3 regions of the Cellvibrio sp. GW822-FHT04B05 genome follow, and region 3 is predicted to be linked to each of the others. Evidence: predicted binding sites of a transcription regulator. Region 3 holds the regulator's gene; each other region holds the start of a gene.
The links. The regulator sigma-54, encoded in region 3, starts transcription at its own class of promoters, with help from an activator protein. The targets are predictions, from matches to a motif close to TGGCACANNNNTTGCNNT.
Positions count from the first base shown of each region.

Region 1: AC1RJL_RS14535 (PEP-CTERM sorting domain-containing protein) is a predicted target of sigma-54. The motif match lies at 2,234-2,251, and genes of this name have one in related genera.
Region 2: glnA (type I glutamate--ammonia ligase) is a predicted target of sigma-54. The motif match lies at 6,161-6,178, and genes of this name have one in related genera.

Region 1 covers NZ_JBXAMU010000004.1:311,834-319,977, reverse strand. The annotation lists gene xrt (exosortase) at 1-1,396, opposite strand, end outside; gene AC1RJL_RS14535 (PEP-CTERM sorting domain-containing protein) at 1,430-2,182, opposite strand; gene AC1RJL_RS14530 (fibronectin type III domain-containing protein) at 2,364-3,494, opposite strand; gene prsR (PEP-CTERM-box response regulator transcription factor) at 3,718-5,106, opposite strand; gene prsK (XrtA/PEP-CTERM system histidine kinase PrsK) at 5,116-7,164, opposite strand; gene AC1RJL_RS14515 (c-type cytochrome) at 7,401-7,802, shown strand; gene AC1RJL_RS14510 (TonB-dependent receptor) at 7,925-8,144, opposite strand, start outside.
Region 2 covers NZ_JBXAMU010000003.1:289,124-297,267, reverse strand. The annotation lists gene AC1RJL_RS11185 (methyl-accepting chemotaxis protein) at 1-935, opposite strand, end outside; gene glnG (nitrogen regulation protein NR(I)) at 1,278-2,714, opposite strand; gene glnL (nitrogen regulation protein NR(II)) at 2,701-3,774, opposite strand; gene AC1RJL_RS11170 (DUF4124 domain-containing protein) at 3,928-4,464, opposite strand; gene glnA (type I glutamate--ammonia ligase) at 4,599-5,999, opposite strand; gene AC1RJL_RS11160 (cation:proton antiporter) at 6,581-7,789, shown strand; gene AC1RJL_RS11155 (hypothetical protein) at 7,862-8,144, opposite strand, start outside.
Region 3 covers NZ_JBXAMU010000001.1:552,139-560,709, reverse strand. The annotation lists gene AC1RJL_RS02245 (KpsF/GutQ family sugar-phosphate isomerase) at 279-1,250, shown strand; gene AC1RJL_RS02240 (KdsC family phosphatase) at 1,301-1,843, shown strand; gene lptC (LPS export ABC transporter periplasmic protein LptC) at 1,847-2,458, shown strand; gene lptA (lipopolysaccharide transport periplasmic protein LptA) at 2,445-3,074, shown strand; gene lptB (LPS export ABC transporter ATP-binding protein) at 3,081-3,806, shown strand; gene AC1RJL_RS02220 (RNA polymerase factor sigma-54) at 4,011-5,666, shown strand; gene hpf (ribosome hibernation-promoting factor, HPF/YfiA family) at 5,811-6,101, shown strand; gene ptsN (PTS IIA-like nitrogen regulatory protein PtsN) at 6,198-6,650, shown strand; gene rapZ (RNase adapter RapZ) at 6,662-7,531, shown strand; gene AC1RJL_RS02200 (HPr family phosphocarrier protein) at 7,535-7,807, shown strand; gene yjgA (ribosome biogenesis factor YjgA) at 7,998-8,516, shown strand.

The sequences.
Region 1 (8,144 bases), on a different contig from region 3:
GCTTTGCCATCGCATAGCTGGTGGTTGAATAACCTGCGATTTCAAACCATTGAGCTTGGGCAACAATGGTACCGCTATGTTTGTTGCGTAGAATTTGTATTTTTAATTTTCTGTCGTGTGAACTGATAGCTTTTTCCGATTGCAGAGACCAGATTGCATTATCAAATAGCCTTGGTAAGTAGGGTACCAGTTTTTCTCCTTCTGCCGTCCGTTGAAATTGATTGATTTGAATAAAGACTTTTTTATCGTCCACAGCTGTTTCGACTTTGGCGGCATGCGGAGCTTGCACCTTGATCGGCATTTTACTTGCGGATATTGGATGGTGCTCGTGGCCTAAAACATTATTGAGTGTTTGAGGTATTGGCTTAAGGTCTATAAAGAAGTGGAGCAATGGTCCTACGCAAAGGGCGATCAATGGCATAAGTAGCCTGGGAACCCTTATGTGTGGGGTTGGTTGTTGTTCTTTTAAGCCTTTAACTACGGGGGCAAAGTAAATGGCGGGAAATGCAATCAGGGCAAATAAGATCCATCCGAAATATTCGTGATCCGCCATGAGGGAGCTTTGCATTTGGGTCTGGTAACCGACAATAACCAGAATAAAAATTCTTAACCAATTAGTGACCAGTCCAATGCAAGCTGCAATAAGCAGCATCACTGAAAGTTTTTTAAGGGAATAACCGTTTAGATAACTAATAAGATAAGCGATAGCGAGGGAGATTGTGAAATAACGCAGTCCTGAGCAACCATCGGCGATCATGATTTCACCGTCAGGAACAAATATGCTATTGCCATCAATTACGGCTGGAATTGCTATTAAGCGCACCATTTCGCCCACTACGAGGCCACTTAAATTCACTAACGGATTCGTTAATTGATCCCATACTGGAATTGCAAAAGCTGGCAGGAGCAAAAGAAATATATGTTCTCGGGTTGCAGCTACCCCAAAAGCCGCTGCGAATAGGAATATGATAATACCAAGCAGCGATACCTGTTCGACAATATGTAAATTAGTGGCGTTAGTGATGTACCAGATTAAAGAAAATAAAACCAATCCGCCCAGCGATAATGTCCTGATAAGTCGAGAATCTTGACTGGTAGATATGGGCGAAGCCCGCCAGAGGAAAAAACAAAAAATAAAAATAATAATCAGGCCATGGGACTGATTTTCATCCCACTTTGTCCATCGTTCTATCAGTGCATTCACTGTTTCGAAATAGAGTGCGCCTATCAATAATATAAGGCTGATGGGGACTAATTTCAGAAAGCCTCCCATTGGTTTTTTTGTTTGCACAAGGTTAACTTCCATGCTTGGAGCCCAAAGAAAAAACTGGAGGAATGTTACCTGAAGGGCAATATTTTTTATAGGTAAGGTTTGTATGCAAAAAAAAGCCGACATAAAGTCGGCTTTTTCAAGCTTTACTTGCTTTAATCAGGCAGCATTGCGACGACGCGCAGCACCTAATCCCAATAAGCCCAAGCCCATCAGAAGCAAAGTGCTTGGCTCTGGCACTCTACCAACTGTTACATCATCAATACCCCAGCCATCAGTGCCATTGCTATTGATGAAGTCGAGTACACCATTAACAATATTTAGATCACTGACAACAGTCACATAGCCAACATTGCCGTTGGTATTGAATGCAGGAAGCACCACTTGGGCAGAGGTACCATTGGTAAAATTGAGGGTCAGGGTTGCGCCTTGGTCAGTTGCATCAGAAATATAGAAGCCAAATGCATTAAAGCTGCCGGTCAGCGGTGCGCCAAGCGTCCAGGTTACTAATTTGGCATCGTTGCTGTCCAGCCATAGGTCGGTAGCGCTGGTAGAAAGCGCTTCACGGCCAAATTCACCGGTTTTACGACTTTCAATCATCAGGTCGCCATTATATGGGTTGCCTGCTGCTGCATTTTGTCCTGGAGTTACCAAAGTAAATGTACCTACTGCAGTAACAAATGAGCTTGAGCGGTTTTCCCAATTGTTTTGGTGGCCTGCACCAATGCTCCCGGGGGCTGTGCCGAGGCTGTCAAAAGTTTCGGTAACACTAGGGCCGACTAACGAGGCCAGGAAATTAGCTTCAGCGTTGGGATTCGCGCTAAAGTTAATGGAGATTGAGGCTGCTTGTGAGCCTACCGATGCTAAAGCCAGCATGCTGCCGATAGCAAATGTTTTAAAAATGAATTTCATGACAAATTTCCTTCCATGTGGATTGAGTGGTTAACATAATGCGAAGGGGCATTAGCATTATTTATGCCACATATTAAAAGTCTTTATTTGTCATGTTGTTATATGCGACAAAAGTGGCGCTGAAAATAATATTGTAAACATTATCGACAAGCGGTCCGCCGCATTTTAAGGCATATCTGCTCTATTGTATTAAGGCGACAGCTGAAATAGGAGTGTAACTACTATAAATACCATTGGTGTCGTATACAGCAATCTCGATGATACTATCCAACGGAATCAAGCTTGTGACATAACTGGTGATCGAATTTCCGGTCAGGGTAATGTAGGTATAACTGCTAGTTGAATCTTGCTTGAATCTGATTTCATATCCCCCGATTTCGCCAAGCTCAAGAAAGCGCCCGTTTTCTCTCTGCTTGGGATGTTCCCATGCTATTTTGACCTGATTTTGCTTCGCATCTTTATTTTTGTCTGCGACAGGGCTTGAGCTGGCACTTGATGCAGCTTTGGAGCTGACAGCAGCACTTGAGGTTGAGCTTGACACGGTAGCTGAGCGAGAGCTGGCACTTGACGCGAGTTTCAAACTGGATACTGCGTTTGATGAGGCTTTGGAGCTGAAGTTCGCGCTGGAAATTCTACTTGATGCAGCTTTGGAGCTAACTGCAATGCTTGAAATCGCACTTGATGCGGCTTTGGGGCTGGCATTACTACTGGAGAAGATACTTGATGTAGTTATGGAGCCCGGTGCGATTGCAGGGCCACTTATTATCGCGGTGGAACTTGATATTGAACTGACATTACCAAGTGTGCGCACAGTGAAAGGCGCTGAAGCCCTGGAGCTGTTGCCTGAGTAGTCAACCGCAATAATTGTGTATGTATAAGCGGCATAGGATTGTAAGTTTGTATCGGTGAATAAATAGGCCGGGGAGCTTAATGTGGCGATAAGTTGGCCATTACGTTCAATTTTATAGGTGCTAACGCCGACATTATCTGTAGCGCTATCCCAAGCCAAGGTGATGCTATTTTCGGAGACCTGCTTGAGCAAAAGTTGGGTAGTTGACGGCGGAGTTGAGTCTTTCTCTTGGGTAATAATAGCTTGTAAGGATGATGCGGCCACGCTACTTGGTTGGGTTGCTTGGGAGCTTTGCGCCACTAGGGTGGCCTCGTTGCTGGAGGAGGCTCCGTTATTGATGATGGGGTTTTTAACGTCATCGGTAGTGGGGTCGTTGGAATCTGTACCACCACAGGCAGTGAGTAAGGTGGTGAATACCAATAGCGAAGCCCAGGACGCTAACTTTTTCCCACATTTATACATCTAACGAATACCTGCGCTATAAAAAGTGCGTCTTAACAATTATGGCCAATATGAGCTGGCTATCCCGAATGCTATTTTTAGCATTTGCAGGAGCAAACGGCAGTTTTATAATGATTTTTTGTGAGTTTCGGGATTTGCTATTCACATAGTGTGATATGTGGTTCAACGCACATAGCGGCCCCCATATATCTTTTAGATATATGGGGGAATTTGGTGGTAGCAATTACTCATCAGAGTCAGTGGAGTTAGGAGGGCATTGCTGGGTCATTTCATATTTTTTGATGAGGTCATAAAATGTCGGGCGGGTTACGCCGAGTAATTTAGATGCGGCTGAAATATTGTTATCGGTCATGCTCAGCGCGCGCAAAATGGCGCCTCGCTCTGCTTCCTGCCGTACATGGCGCAAATTCAGCGATAGTTCACCAGCCTCTGCCAATCCTAAGTCCTCGCGCGTGATATGTTTGCCATCGGCCATAATGACGGCGCGTTTTATTTTATTCTCCATTTCCCGGATATTGCCCGGCCAGCCATAGTTTTCAATTGCGGCTATGGCATCGGGTGTGAAACCGGTGACGTTTTGTCCATGTTCTTTGGCGAATTTGAGTTTGAAATGACGTGCCAGTAAGACCTTGTCGCCAAGGCGATTGCGCAGCGGCGGAATCACTACCGTCATCTCGCAAATCCGATAGAACAAGTCTTCGCGGAAGCTGCCTGCCTTTACCATTTCTTCCAGGTTTTTGTTGGTCGCGCAGATCACGCGTACATCAACAGGAATCTCTGATCGTCCACCCACGCGCTCAATAACCCGCTCTTGTAGAAAGCGCAAAAGCTTTGCTTGCAGATTGAGTGGCATATCACCAATTTCGTCGAGAAACAGGGTCCCTTCGTTGGCGGTTTCTACTTTTCCAATGGTCATTTTGTTGGCACCGGTGAAGGCACCTTTTTCATAGCCGAAGAGTTCGCTCTCAATGAGATTCTCTGGCACCGCCGCGCAATTGATGGCGACAAAGCGCTTGGTTTTGCGGGGGCTCAATTGGTGGATTGCGCGTGCCATCACCTCTTTACCGGTGCCGCTTTCACCGAGCAGGGTGCAGGTGACAGTGGTGGGGGATATTTTTTCGAGTTGGCGACAAATCTTGAGTAATTGTGGATCGTTGGTGATTAAGCCTTCCAGCGGTTCTTGCTGCAAGACGCTCAGGCGACGGTTGTAATCTTCCAGTTCATGGATGTGGAAGGCGCGCTGCACAATCAAATCCAGCGTGTTTGGCTCAACCGGTTTTTGGTAAAAATCGTAGGCGCCCATGGCGACCGCGCGCAGTGCATTGTCGCGATCGGTCTTGCCGGTCATGACAATTACTTTGCTATTGGGGGAGATGCGCAGGATATCCTGGATGCATTTGAAGCCTTCATCGACACCGTCTTCATCGGGCGGTAAACCCAGGTCCTGGATAATGACTGAGGCCTCGTGTAGGCGCAATGCGGCTATAGCGTCCTGACGGTTATCTGCGACTATGGTTTCGTATTGATCAAAGTGCCAGCGCAATTGGCTTTGCAGGCCGGCATCATCTTCAACGATGAGCAAAATAGGTTTGGTGATGGTCGACTTACTCATGCGATTGCGCTAATCCTTGTTCAATGGAAGGGTGATGGTAATAGTGGTGCCTTCACCCAGTTCGCTGGCGACGTTCAGTGTGCCGCTCAGCTCACTAATATATTCGCGCGACAGGTAGACGCCAATACCCATGCCTTTGCCGGATTTGGTTGTCTCAAATGGTTTGAATAATCGGGTATGGATGAAGTCCCAATCCATGCCGGAACCGGTGTCTTCAATGGTGATGACCGCCCAGTTATTGTGGATTTGCAGTGTAACATGAACTTGGCCGCTGTCTGGCGTGGCCTCCTGCGCATTTTTGATGAAGTTGGTGATGGTCATCACCAATCGCACTTGATCTGCATTGATAGTGCGATTGGTTGGTTGTATTTCAGCGCTTAATCTAGGGCTACTGCGTTGTTGGCATTCGCTGACGGCTTGATGGATCACTTCCATGATCGATAAACGTTTCACCAGATCGGAATCATCGCGGCGCAATTTTTTCAGCAGGTTATTCATGCGGTCAACCGAGTTGCTGATGGTTTTAATCGCATCTTCAAAAAACGCCGGATTGTCTTTGTGTTTCTCGGCATTGCGCACGACCAGCGCCTGTTGGGCAATCAGGTTATTCAGGTCGTGAATAATAAACGCCACCAGTTTGTTGTAAGTATCAAATTGCCGCCCCTCTACTAATTGTTCTGCCTGTTGATGGCGTTTGAGGTAGCTGGCGATTTGGCGACCCATGGTTTTCAATAAATCCAGATCTTCCCAAGTAAGGGTTTCATCGCCACCGGGTTTGGTCAACGCCATAAACCCCACCAACTCTTCGCCTACGATCAATGGGAACATCAACCAGAGATCAGGGATGTTGTGCGCCCAGTGCGGCAGTAATTCATTGTGTTGGCTGAGCGCTTCGTTGTCGCCACTGTCGGGGATAAACACCCATTCCGCTTCGATGAAGGCGCGGCAAAAAGGGCTATCGACCGGCTCCTCCTGCAGATCGACAAAGTTGGGCAAATTAGCGCGGTAAACGGGTTCGTAGAACCCCTGTTTGCGCAGCCAAATGGCGCCGCTGGGCGCTTTAGTGGTAGAGGCAACCGCAAAAAAGGCGCGCTGGTTGACTTCACTTGCCTCGGCCGGTTGGGCGAGATAATTGATCAGGCGCAGCCATTCATTGCGATAGTCGTATTTGTAGCGAAATAGATGCTTATTGATCAGCACCGATAATTTCATGCGAATGCGGCTGGAGATAAATACGGTCGCAATTAGCAACACCGCGCCGACTAGTAAAAGACTGTAGAAGACGGTGCCCCAGTTACCGCCGTACAGGCGTACGTAGTAACCGCCGAGCGACAGTGCCGTAATTAATATACCGACACCGACCAGCGATGTGGTGTAAAACGCGATAGGCCGGGAGAGATTAAAATTGGCTGGCCGATCATTGCGCTGCCACAACAGCATCCCGCCCAACGCCATAAACAGGCAGGTGGCGATGGAGACAGCCGCGCGCGATTGCCAGAGCATGGGGTCGAGTCCCTTGAAAATCAGTGCGTGAGTAAAGAGGTAGATGTCATAGAGGAAAATCGCCGCGAGATTCATGCACAGCAGTTTGATCTGGCGATCATTTTCAGCGGCATACCGGTAGAGTTGCTCAACACTCACCAGGGCAATGACGGCGAGCCCCAGCGCAAACCATACGGATAATCCCGCCTGGTTCATATTGGGGATAAACAACATGGCGATAGCGAGAGCAGTAATCGGCCAGCCGCCGCTGAACAATAATTGCAAGCTGGCGGGCAATTGCTTGCGCTGGGAATTGCGCTTGAGGCTCAATCCGATGCAAAACACCCAGGCGTTAAAGTGCAAGTATTCAAAAATGATCAGCAAATACAGCGGAATAGAATATTCTGAAAAGGAAAGCGCGATAGCACCCAGATGCAAGGTATGGACTGCGGCCGCGCCGGCAAATAGCCAGGATTTTTGTTTGCGCACCAGTTGGAACAGATAGGTCATCGTTAGCAGGGCAGAAACAACCGCCGCGCTAAAATAGGCAACCAGGGTGACGCTGTTATATTCCATACCTGCCAAAATCCTATAATGGGTATAAGTCTTGGCAATAAGCATAACAGTTGGTCGTGGCAGATCAAATTGCCTGAAGATTCTTGGCTCGACAATTAAATACTGCCATCGCCTGTGTGGGTATTTGCCGCTATAATGCGCCGCCCCGATCGACGCCGATCGACTGAATTTACAATGGGCATGCTGGAGCAGGGCTTCAGCGGCCTGATACAAATGAGGAAAACGCCGTGAGCCACATGAAAAAATTGTTTGGAATCCTGTTAGTTGCCGGCCTGGTTGCTGGATCTGCCGTCGCTAAAGACGACGATGTGCAGGCGCGTATTGCTCCCGTGGGCACTATTTGTCTGCAAGGTGATGAGTGTGCCGCAGCACCCGCGCCTGCGGCGGCGGCCGGGCCAAAGTCAGGTCAGGATGTCTATTCCGGATTCTGCACCACTTGCCACGCTGCCGGTGTAATGGGCGCGCCCAAATACGGCACCGCTGCCGATTGGGCACCGCGTATTGCCAAGGGTAAAGACACGCTTTACACCCACGCGCTCACCGGTTTCAATGCTATGCCAGCCAAAGGTATGTGCGCTGCTTGTACGGATGACGAAATCAAAGCTGCCGTAGATTACATGATTGACCACAGCAAATAATTTGCCCGCTCGATAGCCCGCACACCCAATAAAAAACCCTCGCCATTGCCACAATGGCGAGGGTTTTTTATTGCCGTTTTTTCAAACCTGTCCCGTCCCTGGGGCAGCTAATCCATCCGCGATTAGAAGTTGGCTTTCAGGATCAGTGCGGCGCGGCGGTCGTTTACGAACCAGGAGCGGCCCGCTTCTGCACCTTCACCATCGAGAATCATGATGGTTTTGGTTTGGGTGTTGGCAATGTTAGTCAACTGCAAGCCAAGGGTTACGTTGTCGTTGATATTATAGAACGCCGAGCCGTCGAGGAAACCGGAAGCATCGTTCCACAGCGGATACTTACTGATA
Region 2 (8,144 bases), on a different contig from region 3:
GTAGATTCAATTTGCCCGGTGAGACGATTTACGTTTTCGAGTGAAAGATTAACGATAGTATTGCCTTCTTCGGCAAGAATACTGGTGGCATTAGTGCGCTCGGCAGTGTCCCCCGCGTGACGTGCAATTTCTGTCGCTGATGCGGATAATTCTTCTACCGCCGTGGCTACCAACTCAATTTCGCGCAGTTGTTGCGAGGTGGAGTTCACAGTGCTTTCGGTCGCGCCACTCATCTTATTCACGTTGACGCGCACCTTGTCATTTACCTGCACCACATTGCGAATAATATCGGCGATGTGCTCCATCACCAGATTAAAATTATGCGCGAGCGCGGCGATTTCATTTTTACTGTCGGTCGGCAAGCGACGGGTTAAATCCCCACCCCCACCAGCAATAGTCGCGAGCGAGCGGGTCACCTCATCAACCGGTGCCAGCACCACACTGCGAATCAATACATACACCGTAATCAAACTTGCCGCCAGCAATGCCAGAACCGTCAGCGCATTGGCCTGGATTTGGTCATGCAGAGTATCGCTTAGTTCTTGCGTAGAAAAACTGATGTCATAACTGCCAATCGTGTTGCCGGCATACACAATCGGAATGGCTTTACGGGTAATCTGGTTTTCGCTGCGGTCATCGTCCGCTGCTTTGGCAAGCAACTGGCCGCGATGATCTACAACATTGACTGATGTCACCAGCGAGGTATTAACGAGGGATTTGGCGATGGCTTGGATCTGTTGGAAATCATAAGCAAAAACAGCTTCAAGAATTGAGCTGTTAGTCAATGCGATCATTGCCGAGGTTTCAGCGTCAAGTTTCTGCTCCTGAGCACTCGCTGCAATACGATAATTGGTAAACATCACGATTACTGCGATAGCCACCATGGCAGCAGTAAGCACCATCATCAATTTGGTGAGTAAAGATTTTTGTACCATGTTTCCCCCGAATGTATTCGGCTATTAGAGTTATTGGAATGTCAGCTGTTATTGACGGCAAACCTGCATCAATCTTGAGGTGACGATGGGGAATTTGCCTTTTTTGCTGGATACGGGGCTAATTTTTAGTGAGCTGTAGTAGTAAACCGGCGAACCTGAATGCTGAAACAGATTACGCCGGCGGCCATTTGTATACCAGTTAGCAGAGTATAGACACAGCTTTGTAAAGCTGCCTTAGCAGGAAAAGAAGATCTAAAAAGATGTTTTTGATGCCGCAAAGAATATAGCGGAGAAGTCAGGCAACGGGCAATTTTTGCCCATTGCCGGTTAACTTACTCGCGATTAATCATCGCCATCACCGTCCGGATCATTACCGCCGGCCATTCCCAACTCTTTGAGCTTGCGTGTCAGGGTGTTGCGACCCCAACCGAGCAAGTTGGCAGCATCGCGTTTGCGGCCTGCTGTGTATTTCAATGCAGTTTCGATCAAGGCGCGTTCGAAGGTCGGTACGGCTTCACTTAATAACTGGTGCTGGCCGCGGGTAAGCGCTTGGTCCGCCCAATGGCGCAGGGCTTTTTCCCAGTCATCCGCCGGCGTGCTGGTCTCTTTGTTTTCGAGCAGCTCGGGCGGCAGATCTTCAATATGCACTTCACGCCCGGACGCCATCACCGTAATCCAGCGGCAGGTGTTCTCCAACTGGCGCACGTTACCCGGCCACTGCAGGGTGCAAAAATACTCTTCGGTTTCCGGCAGCAATACTTTCGGATCGACATTTAATTCGGTCGCGGCTTTATGCAGGAAGAAGCGCGCCAGCTTGGGAATATCCTCGCGGCGGTTGGCCAGTTTGGGGATATGGATACGGATCACATTCAGGCGATGGAACAAGTCCTCGCGAAAACGGTTATCGGCCACCAGGGTCTCCAGGTTTTGGTGGGTAGCGGCGATGATGCGCACATCCACTTTCACCGGCGTGTGGCCGCCAACGCGATAAAACTCGCCATCCGCCAATACGCGCAACAGACGGGTTTGGGTCTCGGCAGGCATATCACCGATTTCATCAAGGAACAATGAGCCGCCGTTAGCCTGCTCAAAACGCCCCTGGCGCTGGGCAGCCGCGCCGGTGAAAGCACCTTTTTCGTGGCCGAATAGCTCGGATTCCATCAAATCCTTGGGAATCGCTGCCATATTAAGTGCGATAAATGGCTCATTGCGGCGCGGGCTGTGGCGGTGCAGGGCGCGCGCCACCAGCTCTTTACCGGTACCCGACTGGCCGTTGATCAGCACAGTGATATTGGATTGTGACAGACGGCCGATTGCGCGAAACACTTCCTGCATCGCCGGCGCTTCGCCGATGATTTCGGTATTGGTTTCCAGTGCTGCCTCGGCGCCATGCTCGGTTTTTTGCTCCTGCGCATGAGCGAGGGCGCGCTGGGTTACCGCGACGGCATCATCTACATCGAAGGGTTTGGGCAGATATTCAAACGCACCGCCCTGATAGGCCGCAACGGCGCTGTCCAGGTCGGAATGTGCCGTCATGATGATGATCGGGATCTGCGGATGGGTGTTGTGCAGGTTGCCCAACAGCGTCAGACCGTCGGTGCCCGGCATGCGGATATCGCTGATGATCGCATCAGGCGTATCGCGATTGAGCTGGCTCATGGCGCTATCGCCCGAGTCAAACACGCGGGTTTCAATGTTCGCACCTTGCAGGGCCTTCTCCAGTACCCAGCGGATCGAGCGATCATCATCAATAATCCAGACTTTATTAGACTTCTGCATGTTGCGCTTCCATTGGTAAGTAGAGCGAGAAGCGGGTTTTGCCCGGCTCGCTTTGGCACTCGATGAGGCCATGATGTTGATGGATAAGGTGTTGTGAAATGGTCAGGCCAAGCCCGGTGCCTTCGGCGCGGCCGGAAATCATCGGGTAGAAAATGTTTTCGATCATGTCGGCCGGAATGCCGGGGCCGTTGTCGATGATGTCGATGCGACACACCAACGAGTGATGCTTGCGGCCAATGGTGTATTGGCGATGGATACGCGTGCGCAGTTGGATCACACCGTTGAGGACATTCGCCTCTACCAGCGCCTGCATAGCGTTGCGCACTATATTCAGCAGCGCCTGGATCAGCATTTCTTTGTCACCCTGCATGGGAGGGATACTCGGATCGTAATCGCGTACGATCTTGATCGCATCGCTACTTTCCGCTTTGATGATATTCGCGACGCGTTCAATCGCCTCGTGGATATTCAGCGATTGCCATTTGGGCAACTGGTTGGGACCGAGCATACGATCGACCAGATTACGCAGGCGATCAGCCTCATCAATAATGATATTGGTGTATTCGGTCAGACCGGAATTGGGCAGCTCGCGCGCCAGCAATTGCGCCGCACCGCGAATCCCGCCAAGGGGGTTTTTGATTTCATGTGCCATGCCACGCACGAGAGTGCGCGTGGTTTCATGGGAGGTGGTGAGCATCTCTTCGCGACTGATACGCAAAAGACGATCAATCGGCTGGATCTCGATAATCAAACCGTCGTGATTGCCAAACGGAGTCACGGTGTAGTCCACGGTGATGGAGCCACCGCTGAGTAAACGCCACTCTGCATGGCGCTTGGTGTAATGGTTTGCCTGGGCTGCCGCAATTTTTAACTGGCGGTCAGTCTCATCGGATTCGTAGAAAAAATAGGTGATAGGTTCGCCGGTATTGCTCTCACAACTCATGGCGAGCAACGCTTCGGCGGCAGGATTCATATGGCAGAGCAGCAAATCGGTATCCACCAGAATAATGGCAGTACTTAAGCTATCCAGTATGGGTTTGAAGATATCGCGCGGACTCACCAGCTACTGCTCTCCTGAACGCCTCGACAATGGGCATGAAGGCTACTGCAAAAAACAAACCAAGTGAGAAATTAGCTTGATTTCGCGGGTTTAGCAGCAGTAGTCGTCCATTTTGGGGATTTTCAGGAAAATCATAGCACCAAAACGGTGCGCTCATTTTGGCTTGGGCTTTGGAAGGGCATTGGTTTTAATATTTGGGCGAATAACGTTCACGAGAACAGGCGCAGAAGTGCCCAAAGATCGACCATCCGCATCAATCGCCTCGACCACCAGAGTATGGGTACCGCGCGGAACATCCTTAACAATGATGTTGTTTGCAGTAGTTTCCTCCAGCAGCTCGCCGTTCATGAAATACACCAGCAAATGCCCACCTTGTAACGCGGGGTTCAGGGTGATGGCGATAGCGAGATCGCGCTGCCCAACCGGAATACTCACGTCATTACGCGGGCTGATAATGCCAATCTGATAGTTGATTGCAGCTGGCTGCGATTGGAATGAATCCACTGGCGATGAATTGGGCAGCGGCTGGGCGCCAGGTACAGTATTGATTTCACGCAACTGCAGTTTTTCAGCATTTTCAGTCGCAGGTTTATCGGTATATTTGATTTTTCCGTCTTTATCGACAGTTTTGTATACATCCGCAGCAACAACCTGCGCCAACAATAAGATCAATATCAACACATTGCGCATTAGCTTCCCCTTATCAATCGGTTTTCCCTAGGGTACTCCCGCATCCCCCAAAGAAAAAGCCCGCACAGTTTCCTGTGCGGGCTTTTTCCGGAGTGTTTCGCAGTTTTGCCAGCGAACCAGCAAAACCTGACCCATTACACGCTGTAGTAGAGCTCGAATTCTACCGGGTGCGGCGTCATGTTGATGCGCTGGATTTCTTGTTTCTTCAAGTCGATGTAAGCATCAATGAAGTCTTTAGAGAATACACCGCCTGCCAACAGGAACTCGTAGTCTGCCTCCAAAGAAGACAGCGCTTCTTCCAGAGATGAGCACACTTGCGGGATTTCCGCTTCTTCTTCCGGCTCCAGATCGTACAGATCTTTGGTCGCCGCTTCGCCCGGATGAATCTTGTTCAGAACACCGTCGATACCCGCCATCAGCAATGAAGCGAAACACAGGTATGGGTTAGCAGTTGGATCAGGGAAACGGGTTTCGATACGCTTGGCTTTCTCACCAACAGTGTAAGGAATACGGATAGAAGCAGAACGGTTACGTGCAGAGTAAGCCAGCATTACCGGAGCTTCGAAGCCTGGAACCAAACGCTTGTAGGAGTTGGTGGAAGCGTTACAGAAAGCGTTCAATGCTTTGGCGTGCTTGATGATACCGCCGATGTAGTACAAGGCAGTTTCAGACAGGCCGGCGTATGAATCGCCTGCGAACTGGTTTTTACCGTTCTTGGAGAAAGACTGGTGAACATGCATACCTGAACCGTTATCGCCGATCAGCGGCTTCGGCATAAAGGTAGCGGTTTTACCGTATTGGTGCGCAACGTTGTGTACACAATACTTGAGGATCTGCACTTCGTCCGCTTTCTTAACCAGGGTATTAGCGCCTACGCCGATTTCACATTGGCCAGCGTTAGCAACTTCATGGTGATGGATTTCGATTTCCAGGCCCATAGCTTCCATCGCGTTACACATAGCGCCACGGATGTCGTGCAGGGAATCGATTGGCGCAACCGGGAAGTAACCGCCTTTTACGCGTGGAGCATGGCCGTGTTTACCTTCGATGTCATCACCTGATTGCCATGCAGCTTCTTCAGATTTGATCTTGTAGAATGCGCCGCCCATACCTGAGTGGAAGTGAACGCTGTCGAAGATGAAGAATTCCGGTTCCGGACCAAACAGGGCAACGTCGCCCAGACCGGTTGATTTCAGGTACTCTTCAGCGCGCAGGCCGATGGAACGTGGGTCGCGGTCGTAACCTTGCATGGTTGCAGGTTCAACGATGTTACAACGCACGTTGATGGTGGCTTCGTCGTAGAAAGGATCCAGAACGGCAGTTGAATCGTCCGGCATCAGGATCATGTCTGAGTCGTTAATACCTTTCCAGCCAGCGATAGAAGAACCGTCGAACATCTTGCCATCAACGAAGAAGCTATCGTTAACAACGCTTGATGGGAAAGTCACGTGCTGCTCTTTACCTTTGAAATCGGTGAAGCGCAAATCAATCCAGCGAGCTTCGTGTTCTTTGATCAGGTCTAAAGTCTTAGACATTGAATGCCTCCAAGTTGTAATAGCCCGAAGGCTACGGATTATGAAAAGTTGTTATGCGGTCGATAAACAACCCGACGGGCGATTTACCTGAAAATTTTCCCCACTTCATCCGGGCTCGCGACTCATTTCGGTGAGCGGGGCAAGACTAGGGTGTCAGAAAAGGGGCAAAATATATGCCATTTAAAATAAATAGCAACACGCCTTTAAAAATAAGGCTTTCCCGCAATAAGACACATCAAAATTTAGAGTAATTGCACCAAATAAATGCATTAAATTTTAAATTTGCACCATTAAGGATCATTATTTGTCACTTCAATCCTACTGCCTTGGCTGCCCTGCAAAGCGAGCGCTAGTGTGCCAGTTGCGTGCGCCAATTTGCATCATTTTTTACGCTCTCACATCACCGTTTAGCAGGATTGCCCAGCCCTTTTCGCAACTGCCAGCCTCCAGCGCATAACCTATAGTAAATATCTATAAAGTTTGGTTCGAGTGGCACACAAAATCCCTGTAGCCTGCGCCGCGCAGCTGTTCCGGCGCAGATAAAAATACACAATATCTATAAGAACCAAGGGCTTTCTATAATGCACATGACAACAACAGAAATATTCCTGATCGCCATGGTGATCATCTTTACCGTTCCCTACCTGATCTGGCGCCTCGGCCGAACCGATTATTGGGCGCCGCTGGTCGTTATACAGATCATTATGGGGATTGTGCTCGGCCCGGGCGTGCTGGGTAATGCCTTCCCCGAGTACTACACCTTTGTGTTTAATCCTGATGTCATCAAGTCGCTCAACGGCATCGCCTGGTGGGCGGTAATGATCTTTGTATGGATTGCCGGTATCGAACTCGACCTGAAAAAGGCCTGGGAATACAAACGCGAAAGCGGCATCACTGCAGGCCTCGCGCTGGGCACCCCGCTGCTGTTTGGCTGTGCAGCGGCCGTTGCACTTATGTCATTCAGCGACGGATGGATGGGCTCCAAAGGCATGACCTGGCAATTTATCCTCGGTGTGGGCATGGCCTGTGCGGTAACCGCGCTGCCGATTTTGATTTTGCTGATGGAGAAACTGGAAGTCCTGCGCCAGCCGATTGGCCAGCGCATCCTGCGTTACGCCAGCCTCGATGACATTGCCATCTGGGGTGTACTGGCGCTGATCCTGCTGGATTGGGAGCGCGTGGGTCGCCAGGGAATGTTCCTCGTGGCCTTCACCGTTGCGAGCTATCTATTCCGCAAGTTGATGGTGGCCATTCCGGAAAAAGACCGCTGGTACTCCGGTTTTATCTGGCTGGCACTGTGTGGATTGGCGGCAGACTGGGCCGGCCTGCACTTTATGGTGGGAGCGTTCCTTGCGGGCGCGGTGATGGATGCCGAGTGGTTTAACCAGGAAGACATGGACAAGCTGCGCCATTTTGTCCTGATGATCATCATGCCGGTCTTCTTCCTCAGTACCGGCCTGCGCACCAATTGGGAAGTGGGTGGCTCAACCGTATTTATCGCCGCCACCATCCTGCTGGTCGCATCGGTATCGGGCAAATTGGTGGGAGTTCATGCAGCGGGCAAAATATTGAAATGGCAGAAAGGTGAAGCGTCGATTATCGGCTGGCTGCTGCAAACCAAAGCACTGATCATGATCATCTTCGCCAACGTTTTGCTCGACAAACAAATCATCACCAGCGAGACCTTCACCGCGCTGCTGATTATGGCCGTCGCCAGTACCATGCTCACAGTGCCGGTGGTGTCGCCCAAGCTGGCAAAAATTCGCGAGCTGATTTTCCGTTCGAAATAATTACGCAATCCGACAGGCATGTGCACCATGCCTGTCGATCAAACCTGTAATTAAAATTCCAACGAACCAAACTCAAGGACAAGTGTTACCCAGCTTGGTATACAACTGACTCAGATTTATTTCCGATGGAAAACCCGCTGGCACATTACCGGAACTGTAACCCGCCACCTGCAAATCTTTCAGGAACTGATTGTTGATATATTTAGTGCTGAACGAACCCAAACCATTAAAGTAATAATCGGTTAATGAAATTGGATCCAATGCCATTGCACCGCGATAATTATTACCATCGTTTTGATCATCCCATCCCCAGGGCGTATTAGCAGAATTGCTACTGCAGGTTTTCAAACCAGAG
Region 3 (8,571 bases):
GTCATTAAGTCAGAGATGGCAATGTACCTGCATGAAGGTACCGAAACTCAGACAGCGCTAATTCCTTATGGTGCCATTCTTTATGCGTGCTTATTGGATGTGGCGGTTTATTAACCGGAGGCGCGGTGAGCAGGCTTGCGGCGCGCACTATACCATTTAGATCCGGACACGGATAACCTGCGCGCAGGAAAAAAGACGTAAACATCCCTCGCCTTACCATTCATGCCCGTTATAATGCCCACCCCGGAACCGCTGAACCGTTATTGTGGAATTGTTATATGGCTGCCTTTGATTACGTCAGCTCTGCTTTGCGCACCATCCGCCTGGAAGCCGAGGCGGTAACTGCTTTAACCAGCCGTATCGATGGCCAATTTACTACCGCTTGCGACCTGATCCTTAACTGTGCCGGGCGTGTGATTGTCACCGGCATGGGCAAATCCGGTCATATCGGCAAAAAAATCGCCGCGACCCTTGCAAGCACCGGTACTCCTGCTTTTTTTGTACACCCGGGCGAAGCCAGCCATGGCGATTTGGGGATGATCACCAAGAACGATATTTTGCTCGCCATCTCTTATTCGGGCACGTCAAACGAAATCGTCACCTTGTTGCCGCTGCTGAAACGCGCCGGAATTAAAATCATCAGCATGTGTGCCAATGCACAATCTACACTGGGCGAAGAGGCTGAAGTCAACCTGGATATCAGCGTCGTTGTTGAAGCCTGCCCGCTCGATCTCGCCCCCACCTCCAGCACTACAGCGACACTGGTGATGGGCGATGCCCTCGCGATTGCACTGCTTGAAGCGCGCGGTTTTACCGCCGAAGACTTTGCTTTTTCCCACCCCGGCGGTGCACTCGGGCGCAAGCTATTGTTACGTGTTGCCGATGTGATGCACGGCGGCGATGACATCCCGCGTGTAACTCCGGAAACGCCGATGCTGGGTGCATTGATGGAAATGTCGGAGAAGGGTTTTGGCATGACAACTGTCATGAGTCCTGCCGGAGATCTGCTCGGAATCTTTACCGATGGCGATTTACGCCGCAGTATCGACAAGGGTGTAGATATCCGCACCGCCAGTGTCGGGGAATTGATGAATACCAACCCAAAAATGCTGCGCGACAATACGCTGGCTGCAGAAGCACTGGCATTAATGGAGCAGGCAAAAATTAACGTATTACTTGTCACCAACGAACAAAAAGCGTTGGTGGGTGTCGTAAAAATCAATGACTTGCTGCGCGCAGGCATTATTTAATCAAAAAAAGCTGATCAATTGCGATTGATCAGCAGCACTGGAATCGCTGCATGAACCCCGAATTACGCGAACGCGCCGCGCGCATCAAACTTCTATTACTGGATGTCGACGGCGTACTGACCGATGGCCGCCTTTATTTCGGCAACCAGGGTGAAGAACTTAAATCGTTTAGCACGCTTGATGGCCAAGGCATCAAGGCGTTACAGAAAACCGGCGTTAAAGTAGGCATTATCACCGGCCGCACCAGCAATCTGGTCGCCCGCCGCGCAAGCGATCTGGGCATTACCCTGCTGGTACAAGGCCGTGAAGACAAATGGGAGGCCATGCAGGAAATCCTGCAAGAACACCCGTTCGCATTGGACGAAATCGCTTTCATGGGTGATGACTGGCCGGATTTGGGAGTAATGACCCGTGTTGGACTCGCATTTACTGTTGCTAATGCCCACGTTAGTGTAGCCGCCCGCGCACATTGGCAAAGCCGCGAGCGCGGTGGTGAAGGCGCAGTACGCGCAGCTTGTGATTTAATCATGCAGGCGCAGGATACTTTCGACGTAATGCTGGCATCTTATCTGGCAATCAAGGGTGAACACTAAGCAATGAAACTTTTGGAACGCGCCCAAAAAATTCCTCAATACGTGCCTGTTCCGTGGCTGGTGGCATTTGCTTTAGTCCTCTGCTTTTTTGCTTTTTCGCTGCGCCAGAAAGTAGATGTGGTTGGTTATGAATATGAGCCCAGCGGCTTCCCGCAGATTTATATGAAGGAAGTGGAGACGCGCGAATTTGATGTGCAAGGTAAATTGCATTACCAGTTGACGACTCCCCAAGTCACCCATTACCAAATGAATCCGGATGTGCCGTCAGACACTGATTACACCTTGATCGAGCAGCCTAATATGGCTTTCCATGATGCCGATTCCAATGCGCCCTGGTTAGTAACTGCCACTATCGGACGCAGTGAGGGCAACGGTCAATTGATTCGCCTGCTCGAAAATGTTCTTATCCAACAACAGACTCCGTCCCAGGGCTTGATCCAAATTACCACCAGCGAACTGCATGTGCGCCCCCGTGAACAATTCGCGGAAACTGACAAAGCTGTTAAGATGCGCAGCGCTAAAGGTCAGATAGATGCAAAAGGTATGGATGCCGACCTGGCGCAGAGTCGGCTTCAGTTAAAGTCCCAGGTTAAGGCTGTTTATGATCCCCGCTAAATTCCGTTTTACATTATCGCCAGTCGCGCTCGCGCTAACCGCACTCATCGCCAGTTACAGCGTCGCTACCTATGCCTTGCCCACTGACAAAAATGAAACTATTCGCGGCTCAGCCGACAACTTGACAGTCGACCAGAAAAACGGCGTGGCCACTTATACCGGATCGGTAAAAATTACCCAGGGGTCGCTGGTGATTTCGGCGGACTCCATCGTGATTCATACCAACTCCGACAGCAGCGTCGAGAAAATGATTGCCACCGGAAGCCCCGCCCGTTTCCAGCAACAACCGGAAAAAGATCAAGGTGTGGTGACTGCAGCAGCCAAGCAAATTACTTACACGCCGAACAACGAGCATTTATTGTTGGTCGAAAATGCGTCCGTTGAACAGAATGGCGCCGTCATGAGCGGCCCGCATATCGACTACGATCTGGTTAAAGAAGTAATGAAGGCCGCCGGCAATAATACCGCCAGTGGTGGTGGCCAGCGCATTGAAATCGTAATTCCACCCAAAGGTGGCAAAGCCGGTGACGACATCAAGATTATTTCGCCAAGCCAGTCCCAAAGCCCGGCATCAGCCAGTTCGTCCGCCGCCTCATCAACCGCATCATCAGACTGATACCTTATGCCCAGCTTGCACGCGCGCCATCTCGCCAAAAGTTACAAAAAACGCCAGGTTGTAATTGATGTTTCGATCACCGTGGAAAGCGGCCGCATCGTCGGCTTGCTCGGCCCCAACGGCGCCGGTAAAACCACCTGTTTTTATATGATTGCCGGCCTGGTTCCCGCTGATAATGGCACCGTGTTGATCGATGACCGCGATATTACCCAGCTACCGATTCACGGCCGCGCCCGCGCCGGTATTGGTTATTTGCCGCAAGAAGCATCGATTTTCCGCAAGCTGACGGTCGCCGATAATATTATGGCGATCCTTGAAACACGTCATGATCTCGACCGTCAACAGCGCCAGCAAAAGCTTGAATCGTTGTTGAATGAATTTCACATCACCCATATCCGCGACAGCTTGGGTATGGCGCTGTCCGGTGGTGAACGCCGCCGGGTAGAAATTGCCCGCGCATTGGCGACCGACCCCAAGTTCATCCTGCTCGATGAACCCTTTGCCGGTGTTGACCCTATTTCGGTGAATGACATCAAGGAGATTGTCCGCCATCTGAAAGATCGCGGTATCGGTGTGCTTATCACCGATCACAATGTGCGTGAGACGCTGGATATTTGCGAAACCGCTTATATTGTCAGTGAAGGCCATATCATTGCCGAAGGCGATGCCGAGACAGTGCTAAGCAACAGCAAAGTGCGCCAAGTCTATCTGGGTGAAAATTTCCGCTTGTAAACACCTCTTTAACTAGTCGCCTTAAGTGTTACCGACCGCCCGTCACCAGCACAATAGACCCCACATAAACGACTTGACAAGTAACAATCTTTGCCCATTAGGCATAAAGCTTGCTTAAGCTTATTGCTTGCGCGGCCAACCCTGACTAAACTCCACATAACTGATGTTTTCCATCCTGCGTTATAAGGGTTTGTCGTTCACATAATGAAGCAATCTCTCCAGCTTAAACTCGGCCAACAGCTGACCATGACTCCGCAATTGCAGCAGGCGATCCGCTTGCTGCAATTATCGACGTTAGACTTGCAACAAGAAATCCAGGAAGCACTCGAGTCCAATCCAATGTTGGAGATCGAAGAAGCTTTTGATTCGCCCAGCGCCGCCAACGAATATGAAGGCAGTGAGTTAGATAAAGCGGATTACACCCGTCAACTGGAAATTGCTGCCGAAGCCGGCGCCGATAATGGCACTGATTTCACTGCCAGCGAAAGTTACTCCGCCACCGCCGATAATAATTACGCCGAGAGCAATAGCTATTCGGAAGGTGAAAGTTTTGGCGAGGGCGAAAGCTTTGGTGAAAGCGAATCCTTCGGCGATTCCGATGTCTATGGCGACGGAGATAGTTTTAGCACTGACAATGGCGAATGGAATGAATCAATCCCCAGCGATTTGCCGGTAGACACCAGTTGGGATGACGTTTACCAATCCTCATCCAGCAGCAGCTCAAGCAATTACGACAACGAAGACAATGACTTCGAAAGCCGTCGCGCGGCTACTGACTCACTCTACGATCATTTGATGTGGCAACTGAACCTGACACCTATGTCGGATCGCGACCGCGTATTGGCGATGGCCATTATCGATGCGGTAGAACCCAGTGGCATGCTATCCATCACCGTCGAAGAAATTTTTGAAGGTATGCGCGGCGATTTCGAAGAGCTTGAACTCGATGAAGTCGAAGCGGTACAACACCGCCTGCAACAATTCGACCCCTGCGGCGTGTGCAGCCAAAATCTCTCCGAATGCCTGCTGGTGCAACTGCAACAACTCGATCCTAAAACGCCATTCCTGGATTCAGCCAAGTTAATCGCCAGGCAATATTTACCAATACTCGGCAGCCGCGATTATCGCCAGTTAATGCGCCGCACCAAACTCAAGGAAGCAGAACTCAGCATCGCTGTAGCGCTAATCCAAAGCTTGAATCCGCGCCCGGGCGATATGATTGCGAGCGGCGACACGGAATATGTTATTCCCGACGTGTTTGTTGAAAAACGTGATGGCCGCTGGATAGTTGAACTAAATCCGGATATTGCACCACGCCTGCGGATTAATTCGGACTATGCTTCTATGGTGAAGCGCGCCGATTCCAGCACTGACAACACCTTCCTCAAAGATAACCTGCAAGAAGCACGCTGGTTCCTGAAGAGCTTGCAGAGCCGCAATGAAACCTTGCTGAAAGTAGCGAGTTGTATTGTGGAAAAACAACGCGGCTTCCTGGACTACGGTCCTGAAGCAATGAAGCCATTGGTGCTACACGATATTGCTGAAATTGTAGAAATGCATGAGTCTACTATTTCGCGTGTCACCACGCAGAAATATATGCATACACCGCAAGGGATTTTTGAGCTGAAATATTTCTTCTCCAGCCACGTAAGTACTGATAGTGGCGGCGAATGCTCATCAACTGCGATTCGCGCGATTATTAAAAAATTGGTGAGCGCAGAAAACCCCAAAAAACCTTTGAGCGACAGCAAAATTACCGATCTGCTCGCCGAGCAAGGTATTCAAGTGGCGCGCCGTACCATTGCGAAATATCGCGAGTCCCTCAATATTCCACCGTCGAACGAGCGTAAAACTATTTAATACATTACTGGTCACTTGTAGTGCGACGGTTTTTCGAATGTAGTTGAATGTTGAATATTGAATAAAGTTCGGATCATAAATTCACAGATGTAATAGAGGTTGTGCAGGTTGCAACTGTTTTATTTCTAGCGAGAGGAAGTATCTATGCAAATAAATATCAGCGGTCGCCATGTAGAAGTTACCGATTCAATGAAAGAGTATGTCACCAGTAAACTGGAGCGCCTGACCCATCATCACGATCGCATCACCAGCACACACGTTATCCTCTCAGTCGACAAACTTATTCAAAAGGCAGAAGCCACCATTCACGTAAGCGGCAAAGATGTACATGCCGACGCGTCCCATGACGATCTTTACGCCGCAATCGATTTACTGACCGATAAGCTTGATCGCCAATTAATTAAACACAAAGAAAAAATGCGCAGCCATCGCTAATCGGCGCATGCACCAACCTGTTAACTGAACCTGTGCTGTCATCGCCATAAGCGATGACCACATTATCCAGCGAGAGATGCCCGGCATCACCCAGTCATGCAAATTCAAAATCTGATCACCCCTCGCCGAACCCTCTGCGGTGTCGAAGGCGGCAGTAAAAAACGCGCGCTGGAGTTGCTAGCCAACACCATTGCGCAGGACATTCCCGAAATTGATGCCGATGATTTATTTCGCCGCCTGATTGGCCGCGAACGTCTGGGCTCGACCGGCATTGGCCACGGTATCGCCATTCCCCACTGCCGCGCTGAACATTGCAACGGCACCGTCGGGGCGCTGATCACGTTGATAGACCCGATTGATTTTGATGCAATCGACTCACAACCCGTCGATATATTGTTTGCCATGTTAGTGCCGGAAGATGCCCATAGCGAACATTTGCAAACCCTCGCGGCACTTGCCGCAGCTTTGAATAATGCCGATTATCGCCAAACCCTGCGCGCCGCCAAAAGCAATGAAGCGCTCTACCAAGCGGCACTCGCCGCTCCTTAACAGGACCAATTATGCATCTGGTGATTGTCAGCGGCCTTTCCGGCTCAGGTAAAAGTACAGCACTGCATGTCCTTGAGGATGTGGGGTTTAACTGTATCGATAACCTGCCTGTCAGCCTATTGCCCGCACTGGTGGCCCAGATCCAGATTCATAAAGATGACCAACATCGCTTTGCGATTGGTATTGATGTGCGCAATGCATGGCAAGATTTGTCAATCTTCCCACAAATGATCAGTACCCTTAAAGAAGCGCACCTGCCATTCCAGACACTGTTTCTGGATTCACAACCCGCCGTACTTATTCAGCGTTTTAGTGAAACCCGACGCAAGCATCCGCTGTCAGATAAACACACCAGTTTAGAAGAGGCGATTGCTGCTGAACAAACTCTACTAGAGCCTATTCGCGACAGTGCAGATCAAGTGATTGATACCAGTCATTTGAACCTGCACGAGTTGCGCGACCTGGTGAAAGAACGAGTAGTTGGCCGCAGCGAATCGACTATGGCAATCCTGTTTGAATCTTTCGGATTTAAACACGGAGTTCCCGTGAATGCCGATCTGGTATTCGATGCGCGTTGCCTGCCCAATCCGCATTGGAAACCCAACCTGCGGCCGCAAACTGGCAAAGACCAGGAGGTTATCGACTTCCTGGAAGAGCAGGTGACAGTGAAGGAAATGTACGACGACATCGAGCATTACCTCACTCGCTGGTTGCCGCGTTACCAAGCCAATAACCGCAGCTACATTACCATCGCGATTGGCTGTACCGGGGGCCAACACCGCTCTGTGTATCTATCGGAGCGGTTACAAAAACATTTCGACCACAGTTTTAGCGATGTCCAGGTTCGCCATCGCGATATTAACAAGCACAAAAAACACTAGATTATGCAGACTGAAACTCTCGATATCATCAACAAACGCGGCTTGCACGCACGCGCTGCCGCCAAACTGGCCACCCTTGCCAACCGGTTTGAGGCAAAAGTATCCGCTCGCGTGGGCGAAGGTAGCTGGGCCGATGCCAAGAGCGTTATGTCATTAATGCTGCTTGCCGCCAGCTGTGGCACAACCCTGGAGGTCAGCGCCGAAGGTGATGATGCCGACGCTGCAATTTGCGCCATACGTGCGCTGATTGCCGATCGCTTTGAAGAAGGCGAATAAACGAACTATCGTTATAACAGTAACCTGCGCACCCGGTTAATGGTAAAAGCGGTTGTTGTTGTTGCTTTTCTGCACTAAGCTGCGCGACCTTTTCCGGCTCAGCGACCATCCACGGCATCCCAGCCTTGGTGTCCAAGCGCCAGCTGTTATATCCAATTGCGCCCTGCGCGCGCCAGGTACAGTAATTTTTATGGCCTACAACTACGACGACATCAATCCCGATGATTACATCCTGAGCAAATCGCAGGTAAAACGCGATATGCACGCTTTACAAGCGCTGGGTGAAAGCCTGATTGATATGAATGAAAAACAGCTCGCCAGCATTCCGCTGAGCGATACCATGCTCGACGCTATTTATATCGCGCGCAAATTACCGCCCAAAGAAGCCCGCCGCCGCCAAGTGCAATACATCGGCCGGTTGATGCGTGAAGGCAATCATGAGGAAATCAAGGCAGCGGTTGATAAAATGCAAAACCGCAGCGATCTGTACATCCATCGCCAGCATCAAATCGAGCGCTACCGCGATCTGTTGATTGAAGGTGACAAGCAAATATTCCAAACGCTGGTAACTTCTTGCCCCGGCATTGATGTGCAGCACCTGCGTCAATTAGTCCGCAGTGCGCAAAAAGAGCGCGAAGAAAACAAGCCACCCGCAAGCGCACGCAAATTGTTTGCGTTTATTCGTGAACAACTCGAACTGCAAGATTAAAAAATTGCAGGGATAAAAAAGCCGCTGATTTCAGCGGCTTTTTTTCGACTTAATT